4 regions of the Shewanella sp. SG44-2 genome follow, and region 1 is predicted to be linked to each of the others. Evidence: predicted binding sites of a transcription regulator. Region 1 holds the regulator's gene; each other region holds the start of a gene.
The links. The regulator sigma-54, encoded in region 1, starts transcription at its own class of promoters, with help from an activator protein. The targets are predictions, from matches to a motif close to GTTGGCACGNNNNTNGNNT.
Positions count from the first base shown of each region.

Region 2: the regulator sigma-54 is predicted to act here: its motif matches at 1,727-1,745, upstream of hmpA (NO-inducible flavohemoprotein).
Region 3: the regulator sigma-54 is predicted to act here: its motif matches at 1,943-1,961, upstream of nirB (nitrite reductase large subunit NirB).
Region 4: the regulator sigma-54 is predicted to act here: its motif matches at 1,325-1,343, upstream of dkgB (2,5-didehydrogluconate reductase DkgB).

Region 1 is NZ_JACJEU010000026.1:39,450-42,666, forward strand. Features, by position in the region: gene lptB (LPS export ABC transporter ATP-binding protein) at 1-198, shown strand, start outside; gene H5181_RS16315 (RNA polymerase factor sigma-54) at 341-1,825, shown strand; gene hpf (ribosome hibernation promoting factor) at 1,851-2,138, shown strand; gene ptsN (PTS IIA-like nitrogen regulatory protein PtsN) at 2,141-2,584, shown strand; gene rapZ (RNase adapter RapZ) at 2,581-3,217, shown strand, end outside.
Region 2 is NZ_JACJEU010000004.1:72,768-75,984, forward strand. Features, by position in the region: gene H5181_RS04295 (PP2C family protein-serine/threonine phosphatase) at 1-334, shown strand, start outside; gene hmpA (NO-inducible flavohemoprotein) at 480-1,661, opposite strand; gene norR (nitric oxide reductase transcriptional regulator NorR) at 1,848-3,217, shown strand, end outside.
Region 3 is NZ_JACJEU010000024.1:19,640-22,856, reverse strand. Features, by position in the region: gene nirB (nitrite reductase large subunit NirB) at 1-1,782, opposite strand, end outside; gene H5181_RS15615 (ANTAR domain-containing response regulator) at 2,022-2,696, opposite strand; gene H5181_RS15610 (glycosyl transferase) at 2,684-3,217, opposite strand, start outside.
Region 4 is NZ_JACJEU010000006.1:200,495-203,711, reverse strand. Features, by position in the region: gene H5181_RS07085 (MFS transporter) at 1-153, opposite strand, end outside; gene H5181_RS07080 (LysR family transcriptional regulator) at 346-1,227, shown strand; gene dkgB (2,5-didehydrogluconate reductase DkgB) at 1,357-2,163, shown strand; gene H5181_RS07070 (MerR family transcriptional regulator) at 2,416-2,862, shown strand; gene H5181_RS07065 (heavy metal translocating P-type ATPase) at 2,862-3,217, shown strand, end outside.

The sequences.
Region 1 (3,217 bases):
AAAAAAATCATCCAACAACTTAAAAATCGCGGTTTAGGGGTATTAATTACCGACCATAACGTACGTGAAACGCTAGACGTTTGTGAGCGGGCCTATATCGTTAGCCAGGGTAATTTAATCGCCGAAGGCACACCTGATGAGATATTAAGTAATCAACAAGTTCGTGCTGTGTACTTAGGTGAACAATTCAAGCTATAGTTACTTTACTGGCCTTTAGTCTAGCTAACTCATTTCATTGAACGATACCTAAACAACGTTAAATGTCATTGATGTATATGGCAATCCATTACAGTTTCGAGATTGTCATTTTTATTGAAAATCATCTAGGGATAAGCGGTAAATGAAAGCGTCACTCCAACTTAAAATGGGTCAACACTTAACCATGACCCCACAATTGCAGCAAGCCATTCGCTTACTGCAATTATCGTCATTGGAGCTACAGCAGGAAATCCAACAAGCATTAGATTCAAATCCATTACTTGAAATAGAAGATGAGTTTTCTGAAGCAAAAGACTCCTTAAAGGAAAATCGCGACCAAGCGGATACCGACTTTAGTGACAACAGCATTGTTAATGTCGAAAAAGACACTTCCACTGTCGACATTGCAGAATCCATGACCAAAGAAACCATGGATGATTTAGCCATGGATACCACATGGGACGAAGTGTACACAGCCTCACCAATGTCAGGTTCAGGCAGTGCGAGCATGCGCGATGACGACATGCCCTTTCAAGGTGAAACGACCGAAGGTTTGTACGAACATTTAGAATGGCAAAAAAATCTTACCCCATTTTCAGACACTGATCTCGCCATTGCCACCGCCATTATTGATGCCATAGATGAACGCGGTTATTTAACCCAAAGTACCGAAGATATTCTTGAAGCCATGGGTGATGAAAATGTGGAACTTGATGAAGTTGAAGCGGTATTAAAACGCGTTCAACACTTTGACCCTGTTGGTGTTGCTGCACGTGATTTAAGTGAATGTCTATTTATTCAATTAGCACAATTCTCTAACGACACACCACATATCGATAATGCTCGTTTGTTAATTAAAGGCTATTTAGATTTAATTGCTGGCCGTGATTTCAGATTATTGATGCGTAAAACAAAACTAAAAGAAAATGAATTACGTGACGCAATCACTCTAATTCAGACACTCAATCCTCGTCCTGGTTTATTAATTACCCCAATGGATGATGAATACGTTATTCCCGATGTCACTGTATTAAAGAAAAATGGCCGCTGGGTTGTAGAGTTAAACCCAGACAACATGCCTAAAATTGGTGTTAATCAGCAATACGCGGCCATGGCTAGAGGCAGTAAAAACCCGTCGGATAGTCAATTTATTCGAGGCCATCTGCAAGAGGCTAAATGGTTTATTAAAAGTATTGAAAGTCGCAACGATACTTTACTTAAAGTGGCAAATTGCATTGTACAATTTCAGCAAGGCTTTTTTGAATATGGCGAAGAAGCCATGAAGCCTATGGTGCTCAATGATATTGCGGAAGCAGTAGAGATGCACGAATCGACCATTTCACGAGTCACCACACAAAAATATATGCACACCCCACGAGGGTTGTTTGAACTAAAATACTTCTTCTCTAGCCATGTCAGTACTGACGATGGCGGGGAATGCTCATCTACAGCCATTCGTGCTTTTATCAAAAAGCTGGTTGCCGCAGAAAACCAGAAAAAACCACTGAGCGACAGTAAAATGGCTCAGCTTCTGGCAGAACAGGGCATAAACGTTGCGCGTCGTACGATTGCAAAATACCGTGAAGCAATGATGATCCCGCCCTCAAACCAACGTAAGAGTTTATAACCTACTAGGCAATGGAGGATTTTTTATGCAAATAAGTCTGACTGGACATCATGTCGAAATCACAGAATCTTTACGTGAATACGTCCAAGGTAAATTTTCAAAGCTTGAACGGCACTTCGATCAGATCCATAATGTACACGTTGTGCTCAATGTAGAAAAATTACAACAAAAAGCAGAAGCTAAAATCAACGTTAATGGCGCAGAGATTTTTGCAATGTCAGAAAATACTGATATGTATGCTGCAATAGACGCCCTGATCGATAAACTCGACCGTCAGGTAATTAAACACAAAGAGAAGAATACAAAACACTAACGATGGAACTTTGTACCATTCTGCAGCCGGAATGCACTACCTGTGCCACACCGGGCAGTAAGAAAAAAGTACTGGAACTCATCAGCAATTTAGTCGCTGCCCAGTACCCAACCCTGTCTTCGCAAGAGGTTTTTGAAAGCCTGTTAGCGAGAGAGAAAATGGGTAGCACAGGTATAGGAAATGGCATTGCGATACCTCATGGTCGATTAACGACCATCGATCACCCTATCGCGATATTTATTAAATGTGAAGAAGCCATTGCCTTTGATGCAATAGATAAGCAGCCCGTGGATCTTTTATTTGCTTTGTTAGTACCTGCCGACCAGTGCCAACAACATTTAGGCACGTTATCAAGCATGGCCCAAAAGTTAAGCGATAAGCAAATATTGAAACAGCTTCGCAAAACTCACGACGCAACAGAACTTTATCAGGTTATTACTGCATGAAACTTGTCATAGTATCGGGACGTTCAGGCTCAGGAAAATCCGTTGCCCTGAGAGTATTAGAAGACCTAGGATATTATTGTGTTGATAATTTGCCTTTACCACTTATTGGCACATTATTAGCCCAGCTTAAGGGCAGCAATGATTTGGTTGCGATTAGTGTTGATGTTCGTAACATTGCAGAACAAGGTAAAGTGCTTCAAGACCAATTGGCACTACTTGAGAATGACACTGAAATTATCAGCTTCTTTTTAAATTCCAATGACAAAGTATTGCTTAAACGTTACAGCGAAACACGTCGATTGCACCCATTATCTAAAAATCATATTTCACTGCAAGAAGCGATCAAATTAGAAGGCCGTTTACTCGAGCCGATCGCAAAAATTGTTGATCACTACATCGACACTTCTGCACTAAATATCTACGAATTAAGCGACCAAGTTAGGCAAATATTATTAGGCAGTGTTGATAAAGAGTTAGTGATTAACTTTGAATCTTTTGGTTTTAAACACGGAATGCCGACAGAAGCTGACTTTATGTTTGATGTACGCTTTTTACCTAACCCCCACTGGGAAATTGAGCTGCGTCCATTTACGGGCTTAGACGAACCCGTACAAGAGTTTTTAGGGCGTCAGC
Region 2 (3,217 bases), on a different contig from region 1:
AGGTCATCCTCATGCCTATTTGAAAAAAGCCAACAGGCTGGTTGCCCTAGATCAAGGCGGTATTCCTATTGGGGTGCTGCGTGAGCAAAACTGGGATACTTACCGGGTCAGTGTTGATGTGGGTGATATCTTATTTGTGTATACCGATGTGGTCATCGAAACACAAAATGCTCACAAAGAATTATTTGGTTTCGATCGCTTAGAAAAAGCCATCAGCGCAGCACCCGACGAACCCGAGGCGATGCTGGAATATCTTGAGCAAAAAATGAAAAAGTTTTGTGGTTTTTCTGAATTTCAGGATGATTTGACCATGTGCGCAATCCAGTTTATTTAAGCTAATTGAGTATTAAATTATTGAGAAGAGAAGATTAGGATGACGATATCCCGTTCTAATTCAAAGGTTTAATCGTTTTTATCAAAAACTAAAAAGCCCTGAGTTAACGCTCAGGGCTTTTTTATCTCACTGGTTTGTTGGGCTATTAAGCTGTTAACGATTCAGCTGGACCGAAGAATTCATAATGAATTTGGCTTGCTGGTACACCTAAGCTGGTGGCAATGGCCAATGCTGCTTTCATAAAACCAGTAGGGCCAAGCAGATAGAATTCTACATCGCGGTCTGCTGGTAGCTGCTCTGCAATCAATGATGCGTCAATGAACCCAGTGGCATGAGGCTGGCAATGTTGTTCTGGCTGGCTGTAAACATACAAAGGCTTTATGTGGTCATGTGTTGAGGCAAGTTGATCTACATGGTGTTTAAACGCATGGACATCACTATTAATGGCCGCATGAATAAAGCGAATATCACGTCCTGAACCTGCTTCAGTATTGAGCATACTAATCGCAGGAGTAATGCCGACACCGCCAGTGAGTAAAATTAGCGGTTTGGTATTTTTGCGTAAAGTGAAATCGCCACTTGGGGCACGTAGTTTCACTTTATCACCTAGCTGAATGTTGTTATGTAAGTGATTTGATACCACACCATTAGGTTCACGCTTGACGCTAATTCTTAAATAATCTTTGCCTGTAGAGTCAGATAAGCTGTAATTACGGCGCATTGATACACCGTCGATATCATCAAATACCAAGGTCAGAAATTGCCCAGCTTCAAAGCTCGGTAACCCTTGATTATCAAATGGTTGAAAGTAGAATGAGGTAATTACTGAGCTTTCATCTACACGTTTGACTAAAATAAAGTCACGTTCGCCACGCCAGCCACCTTGTTGTTGCTCTTTCGCTGTATAAATTGATTCTTCCGCCGCAATCAATATGTTGGCTAATTGGCCGTAAGCCTTGGTCCAAGCATCAATCACTTCGTCTGTTGCAGCATCACCGAGCACGGCTTTAATAGCTTGTATTAAACAACTGCCAACAGCGTCATATTGTTCAGGTAAAATGCCTAATGCAACATGCTTTTGAACGATTTTACTGACGGCTTCGCTTAGGTTACCGAGCGCATCAATATTGGCACCATAAGCAATCACAGCGTTAGCAAGTGCTTTAGGTTGAGTACCTTTACCTTGGTTAGTTTGATTGAAATAAGGCAATACTTCAGGATGCTGTGCAAACAGTAATGGATAGAAATGGCTGGTAATGTCATTGGCGTACAGTTGTAACGCGGGAACAGTGGCCTTAATTATTTGAACAGTTGCAGTGTCTAACATTCGTGATTCCTCTTAGGGAGTAAAATAGCGATAAGCTTCAATCAATTACCTTGTATATGCAGACATTACACATAACGTGCCAATGTTTATCAAACTGATTTATAAAGGATAAATTATATAAAGGTTAATTTGACCTAGATCAATATATATGTCAAATTAACCTAAATTGGGTTAATTTGACTTGTTATGAATATTGTTCCCTTTATCGACATTGTAGAAGACTTAAATCGTGACCTGATAAAATCGGAGCGTTACTTACGGCTGATTTTAGCGATTCAGCGCGCTATCCCATGCGACGTAGTGGCCTTGTTGAAACTTAAACATGATCATTTAGTGCCAGTAGCCGTTGTAGGGCTAAAGCAGCAAGCCCTCGCCAGACAGTTTTCGATTAACCACCATCCACGCTTACAGCAAATTTTAGCTAACCCACATATTACCCGCTTTGATGCCGACTCAACGCTGCCCGATCCCTACGACGGTTTAGTCGATGATGGCAGTGAACAATTACACGTGCATGATTGCATGGGCAGTACTATTTATATCGATGGTAAAGCGTGGGGCGTTTTAACCTTAGACGCCATGAAAGCCGGTAGCTTTGATTCGCTTAACCCAACCGAAACCCGTGCTTATATTGCCGCTGTGGCCGCTGCGATTAGTACCAGTGAACATATTGAAGCGTTAGAAGTGCAAGTGGAACGTAATCATCAAGTGGCACAGTGCATGTTAGCGACAGCTGGCCCGTCGAGTATTATTGGTAACAGTGTCGCAATTACGGATTTATTGTCAGAGATAAATACCGTTGCCGCCAGCGATCTATCCGTATTAATCACTGGCGAAACGGGTGTGGGTAAAGAGCTGGTTGCCAAAAGTATTCATCAGCAATCACGTCGTAGTAAGCAACCGTTAGTGCAAATTAACTGTGCTGCATTGCCAGAAAGCATTGTTGAAAGTGAACTCTTTGGTCATGTAAAAGGCGCATATTCTGGTGCGGTTAGTGATCGCCGTGGCCGCTTTGAATTAGCCGATGGTGGTACGCTATTTTTAGACGAAGTGGGTGAGCTTCCGCTTGCCGTGCAAGCTAAGTTGTTACGTGCGTTGCAAAATGGTGAAATTCAACGTGTCGGCAGCGATAACATCATCGTAGTGGATGTCAGAATTGTTGCCGCAACTAACCGTAATTTACAGTTAGAAGTCAAAGAAGGTCGCTTTAGGGCTGACTTATATCATCGCTTGAGTGTGTATCCTTTACCTGTGCCACCATTACGCGAGCGTGGTAAAGACGTTATTTTACTAGCAGGCTATTTTTTAGAAAAAAGCCAACATCAGCTTGGCGTCGCGAAACTAAGATTGCAACAAACAGCGATTGAGCAGTTAACCCAATACCATTGGCCAGGCAATGTGCGCGAGTTAGAACACTTACTCAGCCGTGCTGCGTTAAGGGCTATTAGCGAGCAAGGGCGTCATGCCAGCATTATTAGCATTAGCCGTGTTCATCTCGGTTCCGAGTTTGTTGTGAACCATTCTGTCGCACCAGCAATAGCCGAGGTTGATATTAT
Region 3 (3,217 bases), on a different contig from region 1:
AGCAATTTGGCCCATGGCGATAAGTTTAGTTGGAGTGATTTCACCACCAGCGACTCGCGGCACAATAGAATAAGTGCCGTCTTTTTGGATGTTGCCTAAGTAAGCATCATTGGTATCTTGCAATTGCACATGACCCAGATTTTGATCCAGCACATAATGATTTTGTAGGCTGGCAAATATGGACGCGGCTGCAGGTTTGCAAATATCACAGCCATATGCGTGACCACTGGCTGAAGGTTTGCCATGCAGAGTGATTAAGGTATTGAAATCATTAATGCCTTCGACATGACATAAGTGATACAAGGCTTGTCGGTCATGATCAAAATGGGCACAAATCCCAGCATTAAAGTCGAGCCCTGCTGCTTGTAAGGTTTGATCAATAATTTTTTGAACTAACGGTGCACAACCACCACAACCCGATGCTGCACGAGTACATGATTTGATTTCAGCCATTTTATGATTGCCAGCGGTCACGGCTTCAACAATGTCGCCCTTGGTCACTTGATGACAAGAACACACAATAGAAGTGTCTTTTAAATCGGCTTCGTTTTCTGCACCGGCTAGCAATAACTCAACTGCGGAACCTTCAATCTCGTCTTGAGACAAATAGCTATCGAGCAAGCGGCTGTAATCGCTGTTATCACCAATCAGCACTGCACCTTTTAAAAATTTACCGGTTTCGTCTAACCATAATTTTTTATAAATACCCGCTTGGTTATCAGATAACTCAACAAACTGTGCGTTATCAAAACCACGGCTAGCACCAATAGCGGCCACATCAACACCCAATAATTTAAGTTTGGTACTCATGTCTGCGCCAGTGAATGACTGCGACACGCTATTAGATGTTAATGAAGCAATATGCGAAGCGACCACTCGGGCCATTTGGTAACCAGGTGCCACTAAACCAAATATTTTTTGTTGCCATAACGCACACTCACCAATGGCGTAAACATCAGGCGCTGAGGTTAAACAGTAATCGTCAATTTCAATGCCGCCACGTTCACCGATACAGATATTTGAAACTCGAGCTAATGAATCTTGTGGACGAATACCGGCAGAAAACACAATCATGTCAGTTTCAAGATAAGACTCATCATTAAAGGTCATGCGGTGTATTGCCGTTTCACCGTCGATAATCGCAGTAGTCGCTTTTGAGGTATGTACACTCACACCGAGCTGTTCGATTTTACTGCACAGTAATTCACCCGCTTTATCATTTAGCTGAACGGGCATCAGTTGAGGCGCAAACTCTACAACGTGAGTTTTTACCCCAAGCTGCATCATGGCATTGGCGGCTTCTAGGCCTAATAGTCCTCCACCAACCACCACCCCAACTTGGCTGTTTTGGGCTGCAGCTTGAATCGCCTCAAGATCTTCAATGGTGCGATACACCAAGCACTGAGCGCGATCGTTACCCTGTATCGGTGGTACAAACGGAAATGATCCCGTTGCAAGTACTAAACGGGTATAAGAATAATGGTCACCTTGCGCGCTGGTCACCGTTTTGGCGGCAATATCAATTGCCGTAATAGGTGTATTCAAGTGAAGCGTAATGCCCCAATCTTGATAATCTTGCGCACTGGTTAACATCAATGGATCCGCGCTACCGGTCTCAAAATATTTTGACAGCTGCACTCGGTCATAAGCTGGACGCGGCTCTTCGCCAAACACGTGTACGTCAAACGTTTTATTGAGTCCTAAACTACACAATTGCTCAATAAAATGATGACCAACCATGCCATTACCAACGACCACTAACTTGGGTTTTGAGACTGCCATATCCAACTCCTTCATACCTTGGACCGTAAAACGCAAAATGGCGCCAACTCCGCTTAAAGAGTTGGCGCCATTGCCAGTTACAATCCCGATTTTTTAAATTTTACTGTTTGAATCTAAATGGATTAAAACCATTATCGACATTCAGTATCATACTGTGATGTTGCAGGCTCTATGCCAACAAATAAAAAACTATAACTACTTGATTCAGAATAAATTAAAACTCAACAACCTTTATGTTTTTACAATTGCATGTCCACTTTAGGGATAACCGCACCAACATGAGGCGCACCATCATTGCTCATTGCTAAAGTGACTGGTGATACCTGACTTTTTTGCGGACTGGCCACTGCAATAATTTGTGCCGACATTTGTGCCAAAGACAACCCTTTTTGCATCGCTTGTTGTTGAATAATTTGATGTGCTTTCGCTTCATCAAATCCTTGCGCCATAACAATTAATTTTGCTTGACTGTGCAATTTAATGCGGCGAATTTCATCATCCAATCTCTTAAATTCGGCTAGCGTTTTACTGGCTGCATCAAAACGTGCTTGAGCCAAACTAATAACACTGGTTAAGCGGTTAACGCTTAATATTTCTGGAATAAAAGTGATGCGACCACAATCAAGTAACTCGGTTAATGCTGTCTGCTGCCATGTTTTGGCATTGACAACTATTACCATAGGCTTGCTTGTTAATGTACGTTGGATTAGTGCTTGGATTTGAGCGTGCAATGTGTCGGTTAATATCAACAAGGTATCAAATGTTTGTTGGTGTAATCGTTGCTCAACTTGGCTTACAGAAGTCAGCACCGTGACATGTCCAAACGCAGCCAAACAAGCCTGATACTGTACAACTTCACAATCGACTACTGGAACGGCCGAGAAACTCGAGTCACAAAATATTAAACTGCGCATAACAACTCCCTGTTCTGCCATTGTTTTAGTGGACTATCTGCTGTATTAAAACGGTTTGTCCAACATTGTTGGCTTAAATTAACTGCTTGTTCTGTTGTAATAATTGCAGTTGTATTGAGTTCCGTCATAGCTGATTTACGGCTAAGTAATAGCAGCACAGTAGCCAAAGTGGCCGTAACACTGCTAAATGCTTGCTCAATCATGGTGCGTGACATTAATGATGTCAGCGCATCAGCAGAAAAAGGTTCTTGTTCGCGCCATAAAAGCGCAAGAATGTCGCTAGACAATTCAGCTTGGCCCACTTTTGCACCAGAAAAACCTTCTAATAACGTAGGGATAGATAAGCTCGATACCGCTATATTATCTGTCTGTCCGTTGACGACAGTTATCGTGGTAGCCACTCTTGGATTACACTCGGTTTCACCTTGTAAACCTTTAAAAATAGCCACACTGCCGGCGTGATATTCGCTTTTCTCAAATAAAATTTCGCATATTCCTTGGTGTACCGTATCTAACCCAGG
Region 4 (3,217 bases), on a different contig from region 1:
GACACCTAATGCGTAAAGACTGACCAATAAGCCAGCTGAGGGTAATGATACGTTAAGATCTTGTGCCATTGTGGGGATTAACCCCACAATGACAAATTCGGTGGTTCCAATAGCAAAGGCGCTAAGCGTCAATGCGAGTAAAGCTAACGGCATAATGTGTTCCTCTTAGGTTGTCGCTAGGATTTACCGTCGCGATAAATGTGTCAGTCAGTTGATGGGCGTCATTATTGATTAGACATATGTTGTTAAAAACAGTATGTTTAGCAAATGACTTTTGCTATAAATGCAATAAACAATGATGTTAGAGCGACTCTTTAGATCGACACAGCACAAGATGAGGTATGCATGCTTACGCGTTCAGATGATTTAGATATATTGCTGATGGTGGTCGACTGCGGCGGGTTTTCTGCAGCGGCCGATGCACTCAATATTCAGGTTGCACGAGTGTCACGCGCGGTAAGTAAAATAGAGCAACAGCTCGGGGTCACCATTCTCAATCGCACCACTCGGCGTGTTGAGTTAACCGATGAAGGCCGCCAATTTGTCGAATCTGTTCGGGGTGGATTACAACAATTACAACGCGCAGAAGATGAACTCGTACGTCGTGGTGAACTACCGCAAGGACGTTTGCGTGTGGACGCGGCAAGTCCGTTTGTGTTTCATCAATTAGTGCCTTTGATGAAAGACTTTCGCGCCGCTTATCCAGACATTGAATTAGCATTGACCTCGAACGAGGGTTACGTCGATTTACTCGAAAAGCGAACCGATGTGGCCATTAGAATCGGTAAGCTGGCAGACTCAACCTTGCATGCTCGACCATTAGGTAAAAGTGCCTTACATATTGTTGCCTCCGCTGAGTATTTAGCGCGTAGAGGTGTGCCACAAAAAGTGTCTGATTTGGCTTGCCACGAGTTACTTGGGTTTACCGAACCTAAAATATTGAATCACTGGCCGCTAAAAGGTTGCGATGTTATTACCCCTACCATCAGCACCAGCAATGGAGAAACCTTGCGTCAACTAGCACTGGCAGGTAATGGCATTGCGTGTCTTTCAAGTTTTATGATTAATGATGATCTCGCGGCGGGTCGGTTAGTGCCCATACTTCAGTCGGAGAAGTTTACTCACATAGAACGTGAACAAGTGAATGCGGTGTATTACAAATCGTCTATTGTGGCGCGACGTATTTCTGCATTTATTGAGTTTATTCAACCAAGATTAACCTTATAACTAAGGGCTCAATTTAATCGTGTGTAGATATTTGCAGTTTGAGCAAAACAGATTTGCTTGGTTGACGGTTTATTTCTGTTGTTAGTTGGCGCACAGTGTTGGTTCAGATACCGTTTTTAGGAAGACAATATGACCACTATTCCATTGTTAGGCACAGGTACCTTCAGACTTAAAGATCAACTGGCATTTGATTCAGTGTTAATGGCGCTAAAGCAGGGTTCTCGCCACATTGATACCGCTCAGATTTACGCCAATGAGAAACAAGTTGGTGATGCAATTAACGCATCGGGTATCGCAAGAGCTGATATTTTCCTCACCACTAAGGTGTGGACAGATCGCTTTGCCCACGACCAACTGATTCAAAGCGTGCATGACAGCTTGGCTTTATTGCAAACCGACTATGTGGATTTGTTACTGATTCATTGGCCCTTACGTGATGATTCCGTACCCATGCGCGAGTATTTGCTAGCATTAAAAGAAGTGCAAGATGCTGGTTTAACGAAGCGTATTGGCGTGTCTAATTTCACGATTGCCCAGATGACACAAGCGATTGAGATTTTAGGTGCAGACGCAATATTTACCAATCAGATTGAAGTACATCCATATTTGCAAAATAACCGACTGGTCGAATTCTGTCAGCAACACAATATTATGGTGACAGGTTATATGCCGTTTGCCTATGGTGCGGTATTAACTGATGACACTATTGTCGCGATTGCGAAAAAGCATCAAATGACACCCGCTCAAGCGGTATTAGTGTGGATGCGTCAAAAAGGTTATGTGACCATTCCATCGTCAACTAAGCTGGTAAATGTGCAAGCTAATATGGCCTCATTAGCGTTATCGCTTCCGTCTGAAGACATGGCGGAAATCGATAAATTAGATCGAAATCATCGTGTAGCTGCGCCAGATTTTAGCCCTGATTGGGATCAATAATCTATCAGCGAATGATCCATTAGCGAACGTGCCAATGGCTTAAGTGGCCAGGGAGTTCGCACTCAGTTTTAGATGATTTGTATAGCAAGTATCCACGCCAACATGAGTGATCATATTGGCGTTTTTTATTTTCAGGGTTGCTAGCTGCTTGACATGGGTGTAAGACATAGGTTTACAGTCGTTGCATATGCTCAGTAGATTTATTTATGTAGATCTTATTTTTCAATACAGTTGTTACCCCAAGGAGTGATTATGCAAGTCAGTGAACTCGCGACGTTATTGGGTGTTACCACAGACACAATTCGTTTTTACACCCGAATCGGCCTGCTCGCCCCAACAAAATCGCCTAGCAATGGTTATAAATTTTATCGTGACAAAGAAGTGTCGCGGATGCGATTTATTATGAGTGCCAGAAACTTAGGTTTTTCGGTGGATGAAATTAAAGTGATTTTTTCCAAAACGGATCACGGTGAAAGCGCTTGTACCATGGTGAAGCAGCTTATTAGCCAAAAGTTGGCCGAAACTGAAATACTATTCAATGAAACCCTAAAATTACGTAATAAGCTGACTCAAGCCGTAAGTGAGTGGGAAAATCTGCCAGCGTTGGCACCCACCGGTAACATGGTTTGCCACTTAATTGAGGGATTTGATTCAAACCATGAAACCCCTTGTCAGGTTAGTGATAAGGAGTCTTTGTGATGAATACCCAAACAACAACACAATTATTGATAGAGGGTGCAGGTTGTGCCAGCTGTGTTGGCAAAATTGAGAAAGCCCTTAAAACCGTCGCGCAAGTAGAGCAGGCTGAAATGAACTTTGCTGATCGCAGTGTGATGGTCACCGGAGAGGTTGACGTTGCTCGTTTACTTGATGCTGTTGAGCAAGCCGGTTACCACGCAATTGTGATTAACGATCAAGGTGGTGCAGATGCCATTGATGAGAAAGAACAGGCCGATGCTGCCTACTATAAAAGCTTAATCAAACACACAGTCGTTGCATTAGCAGTGGGTATTCCACTGATGATCTATGGTTTATTGATTGGTGAAATGACCGT